2 regions of the Bradyrhizobium sp. JHI2711 genome follow, and region 1 is predicted to be linked to the other one. Evidence: riboswitches for the same ligand, from Rfam matches in the RefSeq annotation. Region 1 holds a riboswitch; the other holds the start of a gene.
What was found. Region 1 has a riboswitch for cobalamin ahead of ACTEK7_RS07910 (DUF1636 family protein). Riboswitches for the same ligand answer to the same signal wherever they lie in the genome.
Positions count from the first base shown of each region.

Region 1 (10,576 bases):
GCGAAATAGGGACAATCGGCCGCATCGATCTCGGCGAGCCGCACCACGCGCTCGCCTGGCATGGTGCCACGCTCAACCAGCCAGGCATCGGCGAGCCGCCCGGCGGAGCTGAGCGCGCGGCGCACTTTTGCGAGATTGCGGCCGGTCTTCATGACGACCAGTGCATCGGAATCGCGCATGCGCCGTTCGAGCTCGGCCTCGGACAGCGTGCCCATCAGCACCGTCGTCACGTCGTCGCCGAGCGCGATCGGCCGGCCGACGCCGTTCCAGCAGCCGACCATGCCGGGAATGCCGGCGATCACCTCGATCTCGACGCGGCCTTGCAGGCGCGTGTGCAGATGCATGAACGATCCGTAAAAGTAAGGATCGCCCTCGCAGAGCACGACGACGTCGACGGCGCGCGAAAGCCGCGCCAGGCGCTCGGCCCATTCGTCGTAGAAGCCGGCGAGCAGCTGGACATATTCGGGGCTGTCGAAAGCGATCTCCGTCGTAACAGGATATTCCATGGGATATTCGGTAACGCCCGCAGCCAGCATGCCATCGACGATGCGGCGCGCCTGACCGGGCCTGCCCTTCTTGCGAAAATAGGCGACGTGGCTAGCGCCCCGCACCGTACGATCGGCACGCACGCTCATCAGATCAGGATCGCCGGGGCCGAGACCGCAGCAGATGATGCGTCCCATGGCTATTCGCTCCGGCTTGCCAGCGCGTTCACGGCAGCAACCGTGATGGCGGAGCCGCCGAGGCGGCCTTCGACGGTGAGCGCCGGTGCCGGCGGATCGGCCATCAGCGCGGCCTTGGATTCGGCCGCGCCGACGAAGCCGACCGGACAGCCGATGATCGCAGCCGGCCGCGGGCAGTCGCGATCCTCCAGCATGTTGAGCAGATGAAACAGCGCGGTCGGTGCATTGCCGATCGCGATGATCGCGCCATCAAGATGCGGCCGCCACAGCTCCAGGGCCGCGGCCGAGCGCGTGTTGCGCATAGACTGCGCCAGCGCGGGCACGGCGGGATCGCCGAGCGTGCAGATCACGGCATTGGCCGCGGGCAACCTCGCGCGCGTAATGCCTTCGGAGACCATGCGCGCGTCGCACAGGATCGGCGCGCCCTTCTGCAAGGCCGCGCGCGCGGCAATCGCCATATCAGGGGTGAAACGGATATGCGCCTCGAGGCCGACCATGCCGGCGGCATGGATCATCCGCACCACCACCTGCTCCTCGTCCGACGTGAAGCGCGCGAGATCGGCCTCGGCCCGGATGGTGGCAAAGGATTGCCGGTAGATCACAGCGCCGTCGGTCTCGTAGGTGTGCGGCATCAGTTCCCTCCGACCAGGATGGAGGGATCGCTGACGATGTCGGCGCCGTTCAGCCCGCGCAGGACCGGCGCGTCGCGGGTCGAGCCGTCGCGGACGAGATCGAACCCGGCGCGCGTCGCAATCAGGGTAACCGCAGCCGCGCCGGAATGGGCGCAGCCCTTGCCGCAGCCGGAGACGTGGAGTCGCGCGTCGGCGGGGATGCGCGGCGCCAGCGCCGCGGCCAGCGCGCGCGTATCGGCATGGGCCTCGCGGCAGCGCGGCGCGCCGCTGCAGGCGATGACGCGCAGCGCCGGATCATGGGGCCTGGTGATGAGCCCCGCCGCGCTCGGCATCTCGCGCTTGCCCTCGCTCAGCACCATCCGCCAGGGCGTCATGCGCAGCGCATGGCCGCAAGCAGAGAATTGATGCAGCGTCGCGTGCAGCATCTGCCCGAACGCCACCCCGACCATTGCGCCTTGCGGATAGTGCCCGGGACGCACCGCGGCCATCACCGGCGCAGGCTCGGTCTCGCCGCGCAAGGATTGAGGCAACACGGCGCCGGATGCGATGTGGGCTGCCATGCGCCCTCGCCCGCCGTTTGCACCGCCGGAGATGATGAACCAGCTTGCGAGCGCCAGCGCCGCGCTCACGGCCTGTCCGCGTTCAACGGAACGACCGAGCTTGGCGCCATCGGCCCGCACCAGGAGACCGCCCGAGCGGTCGCGCTCGATGCGGATGTCGGCGGAATCGCCGGCGAGAACACGCGACCGCCCGTCATCGATGGCGAAGCCGAACTTGGTGGGAAGCGCCAGGCCAGAATCGGCAAGCGCCTCCTCGAGCTCCGCGGCGAGCGACTGCGTTTCGTCGCCGTTGCTCCAGAACGGCGTCACCAGGATGTTGCGCCTGGCTTCGATGTCGGCGTCGGGATCGAGCAGCGCCAGTTGCGCCAGACCATCGAGCAACGGCCGATGGCCGTCCTCCTGAACGCCCCTGATCTGCAGATTGGCCCGGCTCGTGACGTCGATTAGACCGTTGCCGAAGCGCTCGGCGAGTTCCGCAAGCCCGGAGATTTGTGGTGCTTCAAGGCGTCCCCCGAACGGACGCACGCGCACCACGAGCCCGTCGCCCGATTGCATCGGGCGCAGCGCGCCGGGACACCAACCCTTGACCGTGGTCGCGCTCATGAGGCCTCCCGCAGCGCCGCTGCAATCGAATTGCGGCGGGTTCGCCAGAGCGAGGCTTCGCGCAGGCGCGTGAAGCAGGTTTCCATCGCGGCGAGTGCGGACGGATTTTCGTGCGCCATGAAGGCGCGGACGTCGTCGTTGCCGAGTGTCGCGTCGTAATAGAGGTCGAACAGATGCGGCGGCACCGCGCCGGCGAGATGCGCGAAGGCGGCCATGTGCTCCAGCGTCGCGGTGATCTCGGCGGCGCCGCGGAAACCGTGGCGCATCATGCCGGAGATCCAGGCCGGATTGGCCGCCCGTGCGCGAACGACGCGCGAGATCTCTTCCGTCAGCGTGCGCGCATGCGGCTCGCCGGGCCGCGTCGCATCGAGGTGATAGAGCGACGGCACGCCTGCGCCGAGGTTCGCGGCTGCCGCGGCGATGCCTGCCTCATGCGCGGCATAGTCGGCGGCCAACAGCAGATCGGTTTCGGGCAAGTCCTGGACATGGACAAAAGCATCGGCGGACGCGAGACGCTGTTCGATACCAGCGCGATCCGGCTGCATCGCGCCATCGGCAGAGAACGCCCAGGACGATGCCGACAGCCACGCTTCGCCTGCGGCCTCGCGCGTGTCCGGCGTGAAGGCATCCGGGATAGCCGAGAGGCCGACGCCGTATTGTCCCGGCCGCGGCGCGAACACGCGGGACGCACGCTGGCGATAGGGATTCTCATCGCCCTCGTCCTCGCGCGCGGCGAGCGCCTCGGCGGCGGCTTCGAACAATTGCCCGAGCCCCGCGAAGACGTCGCGGAACAGGCCGGATACCCGCAGGGTGACGTCGATGCGCGGACGGCCGAGCTCGGCCGGCGCGATGATGTCATAACCGGTGACACGGCCGGAAGCGTGATCCCAGCGCGGCGCAAGGCCCGCCAGATGCAGCGCCATCGCAAACTCTTCGCCTGCGGTGCGCATGGTCGCCGACCCCCAGAGATCGATGACGAGGCCCTTCGGCCAGTCGCCGTGATCCTGCAAGTGACGGCGCAGCAGCTCTTCGGCGAGTTTTATCCCCTGCGCATGCGCCGACGGTGTCGGCACCGCACGCGGGTCGACGGCGAAGAGATTGCGCCCGGTCGGCAGCACATCCTGACGCCCGCGATACGGGGAGCCCGACGGCCCGGGGGCAACGCGTTTTCCGGCGAGCGCGGAACGCAATGCATCGCGTTCCGCATCGGCACAAGCGCCGCGGCCGAACACGTGCAGGCCGTCGCCGAACTGGCTCTCCTTGAGATCGCAGACGAAGCGGTCGATTCGCGGGATGGCTTCGGCTGGTGCTGCCGAGGCATCGAGGCCGAGATCGTCTTCGAGGCCCGCCACTCGCGCCTCGTCGCGGATCGCCGCGATCAGGCGTTGGCGACGGGCGGGATCGAGGCCGTCAGCGGTCGAATACTCATCGAGCAACCGTTCCAGCCGACGTAGACCTTCCGGCACCGCGGATGTCTCAAGCGGCGGCGGCAGATGACCGATCGTGACCGCGCCGATGCGCCGCTTGGCCTGCGCGGCCTCGCCGGGATCGTTGACGATGAAGGGATAAATGACGGGCAGGTCGCCGATCAGCGCTTCCGGCCAGCACGCTTGCGACAGCGCCACGGATTTTCCGGGCAGCCATTCCAGCGTGCCGTGCGCGCCCATGTGCACGGCGGCATCACAGCCTTGCTGCCGGAGCCAGAGATAGAACGCGACATAGGCGTGGCGCGGCGTGCGGGCGAGATCGTGATAATCGGCATCGCGCGAGGCCGCATCGCCGCGCTCGGGCTGGACTGCGATGATCGACCGGCCGCATTGGATCGCAGCGAAGTAGAACGCGCCGTCGCGGCAGCTCGGATCGTTCTCCGGTGCGCCCCAGGCCTGCACGAGATCGTGCTGCAAGGATTGCGGCAGGCGCGCCAGCCCCGTGCGATATTCGGCGACGCTCCAGGTCAAGCTCTGCTTCAATAGTTTTGCGCCGAGCGCATCGACCGGCGCAACGTCGAAGCCGACCTCCGCGAGATCGGAGATCAACGCCTCGACCGACGCCAGCGCGTCGAGCCCGACGGCGTGCGCGATCTGATGCGGCCGGCCCGGATAGTTCGAGAGCACGATCGCCAGCCGCTTCTCGCCGGCGGGCTTCTCCGCGAGGCGACGCCAAGCCGCGACGCGCGTGGCAACGGCGTTGACGCGCTCTTCGTCGGGCCTGTGCGCTAGATGCGCGAATTGCAGATCGGGATCGCGCTGACCGGCCGATTTGAAACTCACCACGCCTGCGAACAGGCGGCCGTCGACCTCCGGCAGCACGACATGCATCGCGAGATCGCCGGGCGACAGGCCACGCAGTGATTCCGCCCAATCTTCGCGCCGCGCCGTCGAGAGCGCGACCTGGAACACCGGACAGGACGCGGCATCGAACGGCGTCGTGCCGTCATCGCCAAGGGCCGAGAACGCCGTCGCATTGACGATCGCCGCCGCAGGATGTTGCGCCAGATGCGCGCGCAGCCAGTCGGCAACGCCCGGCGCCTTCAGCGAGGTGACGAACACGCCGTAGGCGTCAAATCCCTTCTCGCGCAGCGCCGCAATCAAGGCGTCGACCGGCCCCGTATCGGCGGCCGTGAGATAGGAGCGATAGAACGTCACGAGTGCGCGCGGCTTGCCCTCGCCAACTGGCGCGGCAATGACACCGCGCGCGGGATCATAGAATCCCATCTCGGGCACGGTCATCTCGCCGATGACCGGGCCGGCATAAAGGCCTGAGGCCAGCGCGAGCTGCGCGATCGCGGCTTGCGCGGCGACCGGACCACCGGTGTCGCAGAGCACCTTGAGCCGCCGCAGCGTCGAGACCGGCAGGGTCGAGTACGCATCCAGCCGCGCGTCGTCGCGGCCGTCCGCCGGCAGCACGGCGAGCACGATGTTGCGCTCTTGCGCGAGTTGCTGGAGCGCCGCAAGCCCGTACGCCCAATAGGATTCCCCGCCGATCAGGCGCACCATTATGCCGCGGGCCTGCGACAGCGTGCGCTCGATATAGGTGTCGACCGACAGCGGATGCCGCAGCTCCGCGAGATTGGCCAGCCGCAGCGACGGCAGGCTGCCCCGACCGCGGCGCCAGCCGGCCGCAAACGCGGCCAAATCGGAATCCGAATACGAGAGCACCACGAGATCGGCCGGGTCCTGGCCGATGTCTCTTGGCGTCGCGGTCTCCTCGAGACCGCGGCTCTCGCGGAAGACGACGTGCATCAGATACCAAGTCCTGAAAGACCAAGTCCTGCCTTGATGGCGGCCTCGTCGATATCGCCATGCTCGCCGATCACGACGAGCTTCGACTGTCTGAGACCCGCGCCCCAGGGCTTGTCGAACTGATGGCGCACCCGCTCGCCGACCGCCTGCAACAACAGGCGCATCGGCTTGCCAGCGACCGCGATGTACCCCTTCGCCCGCAGCACGTTCTGCTCGCGCGCCAGTTTCTGGACCGATGCGACCAGCGCGTCGATGTCGGCGACCTCCGGAAGGTCAATCACGACCGAGGCAAAATCATCGTGCTCGTGCTCCTCCTCGCCGTCATGATGCGATGGCCGCGCGGCGAGATCATTCTCGGCGGCCGCACCGAGGCCGAGGATGACGCGCGCGTCGATCGCGCCATCGGTGACCGGCAGCATCGGCACGCGGCGCGGCATCTCGGCTGTGATCGCCGCCTTTGCGGCTTCGATTCCGGCTGCGCCCGCAAGGTCGGCCTTGGTCAGCAGCACGATGTCGGCGCAGGCGATCTGGTCCTCGAACACTTCTGACAGCGGCGTCTCGTGATCGAGATTGTCGTCCGCCGCGCGCTGCGCTTCCACCGCAGCCGGATCCGGCGCGAAGCGGCCGGCCGCGACGGCCTCGGCGTCGGCCAGCGCGATCACGCCGTCGACCGTGATGCGCGAGCGGATCTCCGGCCAGTCGAACGCCTTCAGCAGCGGCTTTGGCAGCGCCAGGCCCGAGGTCTCGATCAGGATGTGATCGGGCCGCACCGGGCGCGCCAAGAGTTGCTCCATGGTCGGAATGAAATCGTCGGCGACGGTGCAGCAGATGCAGCCATTGGCGAGCTCGACGATGTTCTCCTCCGGGCAGTTCGCATCGGCGCAGGACCTCAGGATCTCGCCGTCGACGCCTTCGCTGCCGAACTCGTTGACGAGCACGGCGAGCTTCTTGCCGCCGGCATTGCTGAGCAGATGCTGGATCAGCGTCGTCTTGCCGGAGCCCAGGAAACCCGTGACGACCGTAACCGGGACTTTTGCGAGCGAGTTCATTCAGCGGCCTCCGGCACGACGGTAACAGGGGGAATACGGGCAAGCGACTGCTTGCGGAAGATTTCGGGACGGCTGCGCCAGGGCACGATTCCGTCGGGCGCCGCCGCGTAGGCCGCAGCACCTGCGACCACGTCCTGCGCATTCGCATCGGAGAGGCGGCCATAGACATAGGACCAGCGGCCGGGCGCGCTGAGCGCGACCGAGCAGCCCTGGCTGCACGCCGACAGGCATTCGACGGGAACCACGCTGACGCCCTCGGGCACGCCGGCCTCGAGGATCGCGCCATGCAGGCGCTTGCCGGGCGTCGTCTCGCCCTCGCCGAGCGTCTGGCCGGCGCGGCAGGTGATGCAGACATGAAGTGTGACGGTCATCGCCTCTTCCAGATAACAGCGGGAGGCGATGAGGCGCACGGACCATTCTCCAGAAAGGCCCGCTTCCCCGTCGCGGAACACCCCGTCCGCCGGTCCAAAACTCGTCGCGCTGGCAGGTCTCCCGGCTTGCGGAGCAGGGTTTTGGCCCTTCGATCCCCGCCTTCCCGATTCCAAAAGGAATCAGTGGCTTCGGGCATCTCTCCGGTCACGGTCGCGGGGGCGGCTGCAGTTTGGACCCAAATCTTTGCGGATTCGGACCCTATCGCATTCCCTCTTCGCCTGTCATAGGACAGGAACCAACGCCAGGCCACCATTTGCCGGTGGCCGCCACTTGTCAAGCCGAAGGACCGGGACCGATGACGCCTGAACCGGAAACCCACACGACCGAGGAAACCGACGCCCGCCACGCCGCCAAAATGGCGAAGAAGAAGGCCGCTCGCGACAAGATCATGGCGACCAAGAGCGGCGAAAAGGGCCTGATCATCGTCCATACCGGCGCGGGCAAGGGCAAATCCTCCTCGGCTTTCGGCATGATCGTCCGCTGCGTCGCGCATGGCTTCCCTTGTGCGGTGGTGCAATTCATCAAGGGTGCCTGGGATACGGGCGAACGGCGCCTGCTCACCGGCCATTTCGGCGAACTCTGTCAGTTCCACGCGATGGGCGAAGGCTTCACCTGGGAGACGCAGGACCGTGCCCGCGACATCGCTGCAGCGCGCGCCGGTTGGGAGAAGGCCAAGGAGCTGATCCTCGACGAGCGGCTGCGCATGGTCGTGCTCGACGAGATCAACATCGCGCTGCGCTACGACTATCTCGACATCGCCGAAGTCGTCGAATTCCTGACGACGCAAAAGCCTGCGATGACGCATGTCGTGCTCACCGGTCGCAACGCCAAGGACGAGCTGATCGAGATCGCCGACCTCGTCACCGAGATGACGCTGGTCAAGCATCCGTTCCGTTCCGGCATCAAGGCGCAGGCCGGCGTCGAGTTTTGAAGGCACGATGGCACCTGCGTTGATGATTCAGGGGGCCGGCTCGGACGTGGGCAAGTCGCTCATCGTCGCCGGCCTCGCGCGCGCCTTTACGCGCCGTGGTCTGCGCGTGCTGCCGTTCAAGCCGCAGAACATGTCGAACAACGCCGCGGTCACCGTCGATGGCGGTGAGATCGGCCGCGCCCAGGCGCTGCAGGCCCTCGCCGCCGGTGTCGAGCCGCACACCGACATGAACCCGGTGCTGCTCAAGCCCGAGACCGATGTCGGCGCGCAGGTCGTCGTCCACGGCAAGCGCATCGCGACCGCACGCGCGCGCGACTACGCGGCGATGAAGCCGTCGCTGATGGGCGCGGTGCTGGAGAGCTTTGAACGGCTGAAGGCGCGGGCCGATCTGGTGCTGGTCGAAGGCGCCGGCAGTCCGGCCGAGGTGAATTTGCGCAAGTCCGACATCGCCAATATGGGCTTTGCCCGCAAGGCGAATGTGCCGGTCGTGCTGGTCGGCGACATCGACCGTGGCGGTGTCATCGCCCAGCTGGTCGGCATCAGGACGGTGATCGACCCCGACGATGCCGCGATGATCTCTGGCTTCGTCATCAACAAGTTCCGCGGCGATCCCACGCTGTTCGACGACGGCTACAGGCTGATCGAGCAAAAGACTGCATGGCGCGGCCTCGGCGTGCTGCCCTGGTTCCCGCGTGCCGGCGAGCTGCCGGCCGAAGACGCGCTCGGCCTGCGCGATGCGCGCAAGCCGGGCCAATGCAAGATCGCCTGCCTGGCGCTATCGCGCATCGCCAATTTCGACGATCTCGATCCTCTCAAGCTCGAGCCGGGCGTCGATCTCGTGATGGTGCGCCCGGGCGAGGCGATCCCGGGCGACGTGCGCCTCGTCATCATCCCTGGCTCAAAATCCACCCGCGGCGACCTCGCCTTCCTGCGCGCGCAGGGCTGGGACATCGACCTGCTCGCGCACCACCGCCGCGGCGGCCACGTGCTCGGCCTCTGCGGCGGCTATCAGATGCTGGGGCGCAGCGTCGCAGACCCCGAAGGCATCGAGGGGCCTGCGGGCGACACGCCGGGCCTCGGGCTTCTCGATGTCGAGACGGTGATGAGCCCGCAGAAAACGCTGACACGTGTTGCGGCCGTGCATGCGGCGACGGATCAGCCGATCCAGGCTTACGAGATCCATATCGGCCACACCGACGGCCCGGATCGCGCCCGCCCCTTCGCCAAGCTGGACGGCGAGGCAGAAGGCGCGATCTCCAGGGACGGCCGTGTGCAGGGCAGCTATCTGCACGGCCTGTTCACGTCGGATGATTTCCGCAAGGCCTACCTCGCCAAACTCGACATTCCCGCAGGCGACGAGCCCTATCACGCCAGCGTCGAAAGCGCGCTCGAGGCGCTGGCCGATCACATCGAAAAGCATCTCGACGTCGAAGGCCTGCTCGCGCTAGCGCGCTAGGGCCTCGGCAAGGCGCGTCCATTCGGCTTCGCTGCCGGGGAGCCCGAGGCGCAGCCATGTCGGCTGTTGCGCGAACACGCGGGACCAGATGTGGCTGCGCGCGAGCCTCTCCTGCGCAGCCACCGCGTCGCCCGTTTCGTACAAGCGAAACAGCGGTGTGCCGCCGATGAGCCGCCAGCTTCGCGAATGCGCCATTGCATCGAGGCGAACACAGTCGCGCGCGAGCCGCGCCGACGTCGCCTCGGCCCAAGTCTGATCGCGCAAGGCACGACAGCCGATTTCGATCGCCGCGCCCGAAACAGGCCATGGACCCGACACGGCGGCAAGCTTGTCGATGTCGGCGGCATGACCGATGGCGAAGCCGAGCCGCAGGCCGGCCAACCCATAAAACTTTCCGAAGGAACGCAGGATCAACAGTCCTGGTCGATCCGCGTCCAGTGCAAGCGACAGCTGCGGATCGGGATCGGCAAAGCTCTCATCTACAACGAGACGGCCGACGCGCGGCAACAGCGCGAGCAGATCCTTGCGCGAATGGCACCGCCCGTCGGGATTGTTGGGATTAACGACGATGGCGAGGTCTGCACCCGCCAGCGCATCGAACTCCGTAATCTCGTGGACATCCAAGCCGGCGGCCGACAGGACGCCGGCGTATTCATTGTAGGTCGGCGCGAGGATGCGCGCCCGCCCCGGCGCCGCGAGTTGCGGCAGCAATTGAATGGCGGCCTGAGCACCGCCCATCGCAACGATCGGTGCGCTCGTGCGGTAGCCGTGCCGCGCCGCCTGATGCAATGCCTCGATCTCGGAGCGTGACGGCAGCGCGCTCCACGCGCGTGCGCTTACCTCGCCCACGGGATAGGGCACCCGGTTGATCCCGGTCGACAGATCGATCCAATCCTCTGCGCGTCCGCCGAAACGCCGCTGGGCCAGATCGAGATTTCCACCGTGCTCGCGCATGCCCCGTTGTTTCACGCGAAAGCCAGGATCGCAA
Region 1 covers NZ_JBPZPT010000001.1:1,659,161-1,669,736, forward strand. Annotated here, with positions in the region: gene ACTEK7_RS07885 (precorrin-2 C(20)-methyltransferase) at 1-683, opposite strand, end outside; gene ACTEK7_RS07890 (precorrin-8X methylmutase) at 686-1,315, opposite strand; gene cobG (precorrin-3B synthase) at 1,315-2,478, opposite strand; gene cobN (cobaltochelatase subunit CobN) at 2,475-5,720, opposite strand; gene cobW (cobalamin biosynthesis protein CobW) at 5,720-6,769, opposite strand; gene ACTEK7_RS07910 (DUF1636 family protein) at 6,766-7,140, opposite strand; cobalamin riboswitch at 7,235-7,456, opposite strand; gene cobO (cob(I)yrinic acid a,c-diamide adenosyltransferase) at 7,497-8,132, shown strand; gene ACTEK7_RS07920 (cobyric acid synthase) at 8,140-9,588, shown strand; gene cobD (threonine-phosphate decarboxylase CobD) at 9,577-10,542, opposite strand; gene cbiB (adenosylcobinamide-phosphate synthase CbiB) at 10,554-10,576, opposite strand, start outside.

Region 2 (10,576 bases), 890 kb from region 1:
TTTTCCTTTCTATCAGACGATATTGACCGAATGCGGCTCAACGCTGGCTCGCACAAACCTTGAAGGGTGTATTGTCCGTTATCCTGAGGATCGTCGAGCCATGGTGATAAAGTGAGCGTTGCCGAACAGAGACGATCCGCAGCTGAATGGCGTCAATGTGTCGGCCGCAGAGCGCAGCAACCCAGCTTCCCCTGGGCTGGGACGAAGTACGTTATTTTTCGCATGCGAGCACTCGTTGCCCGTTCGCGCGATCCCGCACGCGAGGGCCCTCTGCTGCACACACAACGACCGCATTGGCATCATCGTCTCACCGATGGCAGGAAGCCGCCGTCCGCTCCGATTTTCGGGGCATCCTCGTCATCTATTTCTCATGGTACACCGTGACGTCGCGTGCGATTCAAGGCCTTTTAGCCTGACGATGCAGATGTTCTGGAGCGTGCTGGCGCGTGTCCGGAATGTGCGGGCCGGTTGATCTCCGGGCCGATAGCCGCGGTCGTATGAGGAAATGGGGCAAGTGCGGCGGGGAGGGGATGCTCTATGGAGATGCGGTGGTGTTTTTGAGAAGCGCCTGACCGCAAGGGTCTCTCTCTTTCTTGTCCTTTAAACAAGGCCGGCAGGCCGCCAAGTCCTTGCAACCGCAGGCCGCATCATATCGCAGGCTCTGCAATTCGTAGCTGCAGAGCGTGTGGGGACGTGGGTGAACCACTTCATGGAAAGCCCGGCTGTGCTGCACTTCCGAGCAGGAGTCGGCCGGCGCTCTGGAGCGTTCCCTCGTTTAGAGCTGCGTGTTGGGCAACCACGAAGCTGTCGCACATGGCGCGCGCCAGATTGCTGGTGGTATAGAGCGACGTACTTCCAGCGAGACCGCTCGCAATCCTACAGACCTCAGCGCTCTGCCGCGCGGCGTTCGTTGCGGCGAGTCGCATCAGCGTCGCCGTGCTCCGGTTTACCGCACCCTTGAGCGCTTCCTTCCACAGCTCCTCGGTGGCCTCATAGAAGAAGGAACGGGCGGAACGCAGCATGGCTTCGGCTCTGGCCATCTCCAGTTGGACATAGCCGCGCTCCGCCATCACGGGCGCTCCAGTGATCGAGGCGCGGCTTCCGGCCATGGCGACCACCTCGTCTAGCGCCGAGCGCGCAATACCGATGCCGACAATTGCATGCACCTGCGCAGCGAAAGCCACGGACGGATAACGATAGACCGGCCCGTCGAGTGTCGGCGGACCGCCGCGGATCAAGGTCCATTCCTCCGGCACAATGACATCGTTGACAACGACGTCGTGGCTGCCGGTGCCTTGCAGGCCGATGACGTCCCAATTGGGGCGGATTGTCACCTTCTCGGCCGGCATTACGGCTACGCGCACAAGGTCACCGGTCGAATCGTCTTCCACAGTGATGCCAACGCCTATCAGGTCCGCGCCCGGTGAGCCGCTGGCGAATGGCCATACGCCGTTCACGACAAATCCGTCGGTGCTTCGCCTGGCGGGCTGGAGTGGGAAAACCGCACCTGCCAACACCACATCAGGTCCATTCGCGTATACCTTGCGAAGCGTGTCGTCCGGAAGAGCAGCGAGGTAGCGAGCCCCATCGCCGAAGCTGGCGACCCAACCGGCGGAGCCGTCGGCTTCAGAAATGCGCTCGATCAGGCGACAAAAATCGGCCGGCGTTCGCTCCTCACCGCCGAATCGCCTGGCCGCCATAGCCCGATAGACGCCAACGCGCTTGAAGCCCTCGATGATCTCGTCGGGAATCTTCTGCGCTCGGGCGAACTCGTCTCGACGCGCGCGGATATCGACCAGTAGCGGCGACAGATTATCCCAGGTCGCAGCCATAGCGTCGGCTTCTGCAGTGATCTTCTCTGGTGGAGCGTTCATAAACTTTCCTCGGGTGTTGAGCCGGTCGACGGCGCGTGTCATTGATATGGACTGCCCGCGCATGGCGAAGCCGGCCGGATTGATACCCAGCCGGAGGGATCGTCGAAACTGTCGCAGTTGATAATCGGCTGTGATGCGATTGCAGGCGGTTGCCAGTCCAAACCGCACCCCGAGCGGATTGGCTCAAAGAAAAGGTGTTGAGGGCCAGGAAGGCTGATCGAGATGTGGCCTCGATGTTGCCATTGAGGCTGAACTGGCAAGGCAACCGATATGAGGCGGCGAGATCGATCCGCCTCTGCTGCACTATGTTTCGGACGGCTGATGGCAGCGCTCGTTTTGTCATGTCTTATCCAACGGACAGGTTGTCACAATTGGGGCTCGGCCGGCGCGAACCACGTTGTGAATACCTGACTTGGCGACCGGTACCCCAAGCCTGCGGCTCGTTTCCATATCCCCAGCAATCGACGTGCCACCAATCATGTCTGCCGGTCGTGGCTGAATCGAGCGAGATCACGTGACCCGTGCCGCGCCAGGAGGATGCTCGCGCCTCCCGTGTCTGATACCAGGCACAAGAAGTCATCAACCGAACAAGGCGGGAGGAGAACGACTGAAGTGGACCTCGGCCGCGGACCAGTCGGGCTCGGCTTGCCTGCTGGAGTTTCAGCCCCGCTGCGATCTCCTGAGACTACCAACAGCGCAATTTACCGTGGTCGCGGAGCCTGAGCGGCAGCAACGCCTGATCAGTCTGGTCGACGATGCGTTGGTTGAAGAGACTATGGACGACGTGCGATGACCGCGCGAGTCGCGATCATCAAGCTGATGTCCGCATTGGAAAAACGCACTTCAAAGGTGCACGCCGGCCGCGAAGATGCTCCTTTCCGATGCGCCACTTCGGAACTTCCAATGACAAGACCCGCCTGCGCAGAGCCACGAGTGCCTTTTAGATGGCACGTCAACGCGTCTGTCGATAGTTGACCGTCAGGCTTCACGAACTCCGGCGCGGGCATAAAAGATTGTTCTCCGCTCGAGCCGATGGTCGCCATCGTCGTGCGCGCGACAAGTTTCTGTTTATGCTGATCCAAGCTAGGCCCAAGACAGATGCAACAAGGCTGCTTTCCGACACTTGTGGTCTCCCAAATGGCTGATGCAGAGAGACGTCCGATGCCTACGCGAGTAGCTATTTTCTTTACGTCGGTCGGCTGGTTAGTCATGTCGGTCGTAATCCTGCTCTATTTGATCTTCGGCCCTGGCTGAGCCTGGTGATCATAAGCAGGACCATAGATGGCTTGCCGGATCGGGAGTGAGAGTCTGCCGGAATTGTCGCTTGTTCCGGGGGCCGAGAGCTCAGACCCTGCATGCCTCGCACCGCGATCTGCCGCTTGACCCCCCTCGGCCCGCCTCGCGCATTAAGGTGCAGGCTTGAATACTGTTGGCCGCGATATGAGTGTTTCTTGGTGCTGGCCTCGCGTTGCCAACATGAGCGCGTAGAACACAAGGAGGATTAAGAGGCCGCGCATAACATAAAGCTTCCCGAAGCTATAACAATTGTGGAGCTGATTGTACTCGGTGCAGTTGATGCAGCCGATGCACGAGCGAATTGCGCGGAACTCGATGAAGCCCTGTATCAGGCGGCAAACGACCAGCTGGCCGCGCGAAGGTGCCAGCGTCAGCTCAGCAATTCGACCCTGCCGGTGTCGAGCCGATATAGCCCCCCGACGACCTTCAGTCTGTTCTGCTCAACTGCCGCGTTGAGAATCGGCCCCGTCGATTTAAGTTTGTTGACATTATCGACTACATTTCGTCGGGTTGCTTCTGCGAACGTGTCACCTGTTTGCTGGCGAGATGCTGTTACTGCAGGCGCAAGCGCAGCGATGAGGGATGAAATGTGCCCCGGCGGCGGCTTATCGTCGTGGAGCGACTTGATCGTGGCGTCTATCGCACCGCAATGATCGTGGCCAAGTACCAGGATCAGCGGCGTATTCAGCACGGCGACCGCATATTCCATACTGGCGACCGTGTCATCGTTGGCGAAGTTGCCGGCGAGGCGGCAGACAAACAGATCACCGAGTCCGCTGCCGAAGACAAGTTCAGGCGCCACGCGAGAATCGGCGCAGCTCAGAACCGCGGCATATGGATTTTGCCCATCCACCAAAACAGAGCGCTCGCGCTTGAAATCGTCGCCTCGTGATACGCCATGGACATAACGATCGTTACCTTCCATCAGCCGCTTCAGGGCAGCATCCGGCGAGAGCAGGTTATTCGGCTTGGGCGGCGTTTTTGCTTCCTTCGCATCGACAATGTTGTTGTCAAGCCGCAGGCAAGCCGCCGAAACAGCGAACAGCAACAGCGAGCGGCGCGAAGGCGCGATCTTGGTCAGATAGGACATATTCGGATAATGGCCTGCATGCATGCATCTCACCTCATCGCGCGGCTTTGCGCCACCCGGTCGCTTCGGCTTCCGATTCGCTGCAGAGCCAGCGTTCACCGGGCTTCTTCGTCATGTCGATTTGTTCGTAACCGAATTGCCCGGGCAAGTGATAAAGTCGCTCGCCGTTGTGGCCCACGGTGCCTTTTATCAGACACTCTGACGAGGGCGGGTCCGATAGCAAAGCGGATCCGAGCAGGAGCTCCTGAGCGTCGATCGGAACCGAGCTCGCGCCGATGATGATCGTCCCCTTGTTGCGGCGACGCCAGTCCCAGGGCGCGATGAACGCCCCCGACCACAGCCCCGCATAGGCTTTGCTCGCCACAACCTCATAGATAACGTACGTATTGGCAGAAGGCGACGATAGTGCCCAGCCGGAGCGTACCATCCAGGCGTTCACGTCCTCGCCTTCGATGAAGCAACGGCCACGCGACCTGCCGTATTCATCAACTCCTGTGGTATGACAATCCCACGTTCGTCCGTTCGAATGCTTGATAAGCTCGTCGCGAGCAGCCACGCCGCAAGCCCATTTCCGGCCGTGGGCGTCGAGGCAAATCTGGTCAGTCTCAGGAGCGTCGATGCCTGAGAGCCGAAGCGTGGTTTTCTCGAGCTCGATCGTATTGCCGTCGAGGATGCGCGGAGGGCCGCTGAGCTTCGCCGCGCAGACCGGAGATGTGATGACAGCCAACAATGCGACCATCATTACGCGGTGTTTCATTCCGACAATAGCCTTTCGTCTTGATTCATGTTCACGTGCGATCCGGCGCCGCGTTCGACGCTTAAACGCACTATGTCCGTTATCGGGCCGCATCTTTCGACGTTTGCTTTATGAAAGCTTGGCCCTCATTTCCAAGCTACGACCTGACGCTGCGTGAGGTTCAAGCGATTTCTTCCGGTGTGCGTATCGCGGTATCCTTCGAGCCTCACCGGTCTCACTCAGTGGGCGCGCACAGCACCCTCTCTCGGCCTGAGGAGGAGATCCCCATCGCTCAGCCGCCAACTCGGCATGCGGGAGAAAGCCGAGCCTCGGAACGCTGTTTCTCACGCGATTGAAGAAGAAAAGCGCCTGTGAATTGTGACAGTCGAGTGGAAGTCAGGCGTGGAGGACAGCAACCTGGCTATGCTTTGTGCCAACCCCCATCGGCACACAGAAGGCTGCCGACGGTTTCGGCGAGAGCGATGACATTTTAAGTTCTTGCCACGGAAAGACCGACGTTCGAAAGAAATCTGGTCTCGCGTCCTATCAGAGATTTGGACGAAAGGCGCCACGGAGTCCAGCTCAACGCTCGCAGCGCAAGTGAATCGGTATCGTTTGCGCAAACCGCGGAAAACCAGGAGCTCTCTTGAGAGCCAGCCGGGATGGTCGGGTGGTGCCGCGGCCCCGTTCGGAGAAGGCCAGGATTTTTCATGACCCGGTCGGCGCGACTGGCGGCCGCTCTTTCGTTGTGCGCTTCCCCGTACTCACGTGTTGAGAGTTACCCAGCACGGCATGAGGGCATGCGTTTGCGCCGGGAAAATTTAAGGACAACCATGTGGAGCCGTGGCTACTTCGTATACGCACCGGCGAGGGGTAAGCCGCCCGCGTGTTCGGACGATCGCGAGTGCCGTCCTGATGCCATTCGGTGCGAGGCGTCAATCCACAAGGCCCATCGCGGCATCCGAGCAGGTAGCTCTGGTGTGGTATGGCCGACTCAAGCTACACATCATTCTGAGCCACCTCACTACCCAATGGAAATGAAATGGTTTCAGCCCCCCGGGAATTGCCCGTCTCTTCTTACGCGCTTGAAGTGGATGGCCGACTCAGAGCTGAATTCGCAACCAAAGACGGCGCCAGGGCAGGTGGAGCAGAACTAAAGAAGCGCTTTCCCATGCTTCAAATCCGGATCTACGATGCGCAGACGAATGCGTGCGAGGAAATCTAGCGGGCGACTCAGTCCGGTCTTCGATGCCTCGCGCACGGCTCCGGCTCCTCGTTGGGGGCACTCGAAGGACCGGTGGTCAAGCCGGGGCCGCTAACACTGCCCCATTACCCTATTAACCGGTTTCGTCGCAGCAGTCGATCCCGCGTGCCACCTCGGCCTCGGAATGGTCACGCTCTTGCGGGTGCCAGTCAGTCGCGCGATGCGCGGTTCGCACGCCGGATCGGGCTTGGGCCCGAGGCATCTGCAGGCCCAGTCCCGTGAAGAATGGCATGGAGAGCTGGTTCTCTCGCAAATGGTGTCCTTCCACTGCGTGGGGTGCGCCGAGGTCAAGCCGCCTCTCGCAAGGCGGCACGCGCCGCTGAGCTCGACTCCTCGCAGAAAGAATCGGAGGTAATCGTGCTGCCCCATTTTCTCGATGGCCGGCTGAAGGCCGCGGGAAAGCTCGCGACTGTTCAAGGTGTAAACACCGGAGAGTTTAGAGCTGATAGTCTTGCCGTTGCTCTGAGGCGTTCGGCCCTGCAGGAGCTACGGCGCGATCTTGCTCTGCGCGATCATTTACCGAGGCCTTTAGCTCCCTTCTAATCCTCCCGTTCCTTTGGCTCCATGCGAGCGAACCAGGAGCCAGGAGGAAAAGCCGCGATACGCTTGGCAAAGGAGGATTGCGGCTCCCAATCTTGTCCTTCGCTCTTCTCGAAAGTGATGACCCCGTTGTATGTAAAATAGCGGGGCCCTGGGATATTACAGTTCACCACAAGCAAAACGCGCCACAGATCACCTTTCTCGGTCGGCTTGTCATTCTGCTTCGGCAAGTAGTCCACTCCAACAGGATCAACGATAGTGCAGCTGCCCTGCCGCAGAAGATCACCGAGCCGACCTTGCATGGTCGTCACAAAGTTGAAGTTGGCCGGGTCATGCAGAAAGCCAAGATTTGCGTCCCTTTCGCCATCCTTGACTTCACTGGCGATCAACGAGAGCGCGAAGGCGCGCCAGCCCAATTCCATTGGCTTCGCATAGGTCGACGCAAGTTCAATCGTCCCGTCGAGCGCGACCTTCCAGGTGATAACGTACTCTTCGTCTGATTTATCATCCCGGTGCCTGGTCCAAGAAACAAAAACATATTCATTTTGGTCAAGTTCAGCGACGCCCCACATCCGAGGGACGAACTGTGCCACCTTCGAGACGTTGGAGATAACTTGTTCTATTGTCTCACCGTCTTGCGCTCGCCACGTTGACTTGACTCTTTCGACAAGGGGGCTGTCGTTAGCGCGAACAGTGTTGCTCGTCGCAGCCAGCCCGGCCAGGCAGATCAGGGATCGACCGAGCCAAAGCCATAGCGCGCGTCTTCCTGACGTTTTCTTCATAACCGTCGGCCTATCCGGTCTCATCCACACGTCATTCCAGAGCAGGCAACCTTCAACCTGTTATGCGCGAGCGCAAGAAGTTAGCGGCGACGCGACGGGGCGACCACTGGTTTTCCCGTGCGAGCAGGCGCTCCCCTCTATGTCACGCGCCGCTAACTTCACTGCCACCGACAGCCTCAATTTGCTGTGCTGGACATGCCCAGCAGGAGGACTGGGCAGGCAGAGGACGTGCATTCTTCGTGCCAGATAATAGACGGCAATTCGCACCGGTTTTGTGTCCTCTTTGTCGACTTTCCGACTGGCGCATGTCTCGATGTTTCCGTTCAACCTCTCCAGCACGGCTTATGCATCCCCGTCACGCACCGGATGTTCGACGGCACAGCGGAACGCCTCGGTGCCAAGTTCCTGATGAGAAGTGGCAGCACGTTTGCCGTCATTGAACCGTGTGGTTCGGTTATCGTTGCCGGAATGTGGGCTTTTGATCGCTGCCATGCCTTCGGGCACTTTCGGCCAAGGGGCCATGGCGCGTTTGGCGCTCCTTTCGCGACGTCCGGCGCTCCGGAAGTCGAGAACAGCCTCAGTCAGGCGCGCTTTGTACTCGATGGCGAACGACGGCAAGCCGATCTTCGCCGAGCATTTGGGGTGTGGCTGGCACCGCAAATCAAACGTGCTGCCCGGGTAAGTTGTAAGTTGCTGGCTTAGCCAGGTGTCTTGGCCTATTCAACACTGATCCTGTTGGTCGAGAAGGTGGCTGGATGGCGCGCGTGCTCGAAAAACCGCTGGGAAGCTGGGACTGGCGACAAATGCGTTCTGCTCGAGGCAGCGGCCCCGACCGCGCAAGCCGCATTTGTCCTTTCCACCGATCTGGCGTGCAACCCGCGGGCAACTGCGATGCTCATTGCGGTATCGCTGATTGGAGAGCACTGCTACATCATCTCAATGCTAGAGATGCACGGTCATTCGCGTAGCAGATGTCGCAGCATCAGCTTGAGACATGATCTGAGAGGTTGACGGAAGACTGCTCTTGCCGATAATCCAAGTCGTCGAGGTTCTCCGGTTTCCATTTGATCCGGAGCTAAGAGGGAAGCCGGTGAAAATGCCGGCGCTGCCCCCGCAACTGTGAGCGGCGAGCCGCTGTCCAACGACGTCACTGAAGCCTGCGCGGCTTCGGGAAGGCCGGACAGCAGCGATGACCTGCGAGCCAGGAGACCTGCCCCGACACTATATTCGTCCACGGGCGGGGTGTCCCGGTGGTGCGCCAAGCAGCCGTCGCACCGCGACTTCCCCTGCCTGCGTCCGCCATGGCCTTTGCCCCCAACATGGGTTAACGCTATGTCTCTTCTCTCCCTCCCTGTTGCCACGCTCGGAACGCCACGCATCGGTCCAAGGCGCGAGCTCAAAGTCGCTCTAGAAAGCTACTGGGCCGGAAAAAGCAGCGAACAGCAGCTGCTCGAGGACGCAGCTGGCCTGCGTGCCGCGAATTGGGCCCGTCAGAAATCTATCGGCGTCACGGTCATTCCATCGAACGATTTCTCGCTGTATGACCAGGTGCTCGACACAAGTGTCATGGTTGGCGCCATCCCGGAGATCTACGCCTCGAAAGCCGAATCCGTTTCGCTCAAGACATACTTCGCCATGGCCCGCGGTTCACAATGCGACGACCAGGAAGCGAGTTGCGGTCACGGACCGCGCGGATTTGGCGCACCCGCGCAGGAGATGACCAAGTGGTTCGACACCAACTATCACTATATGGTCCCCGAGTTTCACAGGGGACAGACTTTCAGGCTATGCTCTCGCAAGCCGATCGAGGAGTATGAGGAAGCCAAGGCCCTTGGCTTTCAGACCCGCCCCGTCCTGATCGGGCCGGTCACATTCCTAAAGCTCGGCAAGAGTCCCGATCCCACGTTCCAGCCACTCTCACTGCTGGATGAACTGATACCGCCCTATATCGAGGTTATGCAGGAATTGGCCAAACGTGGGGCAAATTGGGTTCAGTTCGACGAGCCCAGCCTAGTTCTTGATCTGGATGAGGGGACGCGAAAATCTTTGCGACATGCCTATGACCGGCTCGCCAAGGAGGGGCCGGCGATCAAGCTCATGGTTGCCAGCTATTTCGGCGACCTCGGCGACAATCTGGACACCGCCTTGAGCCTGCCAGTTGCCGGGCTGCACCTCGATCTGGTTCGAGCGCCACAGTTGTTGCACCAGATCATCGCTGGCGGCCGAAGTGATCTCGTCATGTCGCTCGGTGTCGTCGACGGTCGGAATGTATGGCGGTCGAATTTGTCGTCGCTGCGCCAGCGGCTCGAACCCGCGATTGCGAAGCTCGGCAAGGATCGTGTACAGATCGCCCCATCCTGCTCGCTGCTTCATGTGCCGGTCGATGTTGAACTCGAGACCGGCCTCGCTTCCGACGTCAAGAGCTGGCTTGCTTTCTCGGTCCAGAAGATGCGGGAGCTTGCGATCCTAGCGCGTGCACTCGCAGGCGACCAGAATGTTGCGTTAGCTCTTGCCGAGTCGGAAGGTGCCGCGACTGTCCGCCGGACTTCGCCGAAAATCCGTGATGCCAATGTCGCTGTCCGGATGAGAGCGATCGACCAGACCATGTGTCGGCGCGCGAGCCCATTTGCCCGTCGGGCCGAGATCCAAAGCAATCGATTCGGACTACCGGCTTTTCCTACCACGACGATCGGATCATTTCCGCAGACCACAGAGATCCGGAATGCCCGTGCGGCGCATGCGCGAGGTGCGATAAGCGACGAGCAATACGACAAGTTCCTCAAGGAGGAGACTGCGCGCGCCGTACGTTGGCAGGAGGACATCGGTCTTGACGTCCTCGTGCACGGCGAGTTTGAGCGCAATGACATGGTGCAGTACTTCGGCGAGCAACTCGCCGGCTTCGTATTTACCAAGAGCGGATGGGTGCAGTCCTACGGCTCGCGCTGCGTCAGGCCACCGATCCTGTTTGGCGATGTAGCACGGCCGAAGCCTATC
Region 2 covers NZ_JBPZPT010000001.1:2,546,850-2,557,425, reverse strand. Annotated here, with positions in the region: gene ACTEK7_RS11940 (acyl-CoA dehydrogenase family protein) at 708-1,916, opposite strand; gene ACTEK7_RS11935 (carbonic anhydrase) at 3,541-4,284, opposite strand; gene ACTEK7_RS11930 (thermonuclease family protein) at 4,295-5,017, opposite strand; gene ACTEK7_RS11925 (nodulate formation efficiency C protein) at 6,800-7,582, opposite strand; gene ACTEK7_RS11920 (hypothetical protein) at 7,925-8,200, opposite strand; cobalamin riboswitch at 8,612-8,814, shown strand; gene metE (5-methyltetrahydropteroyltriglutamate--homocysteine S-methyltransferase) at 8,915-10,576, shown strand, end outside.
Region 2: it holds a riboswitch for cobalamin, as region 1 does, so the genes downstream of both, metE (5-methyltetrahydropteroyltriglutamate--homocysteine S-methyltransferase) here and ACTEK7_RS07910 (DUF1636 family protein) in region 1, are expected to answer to the same signal.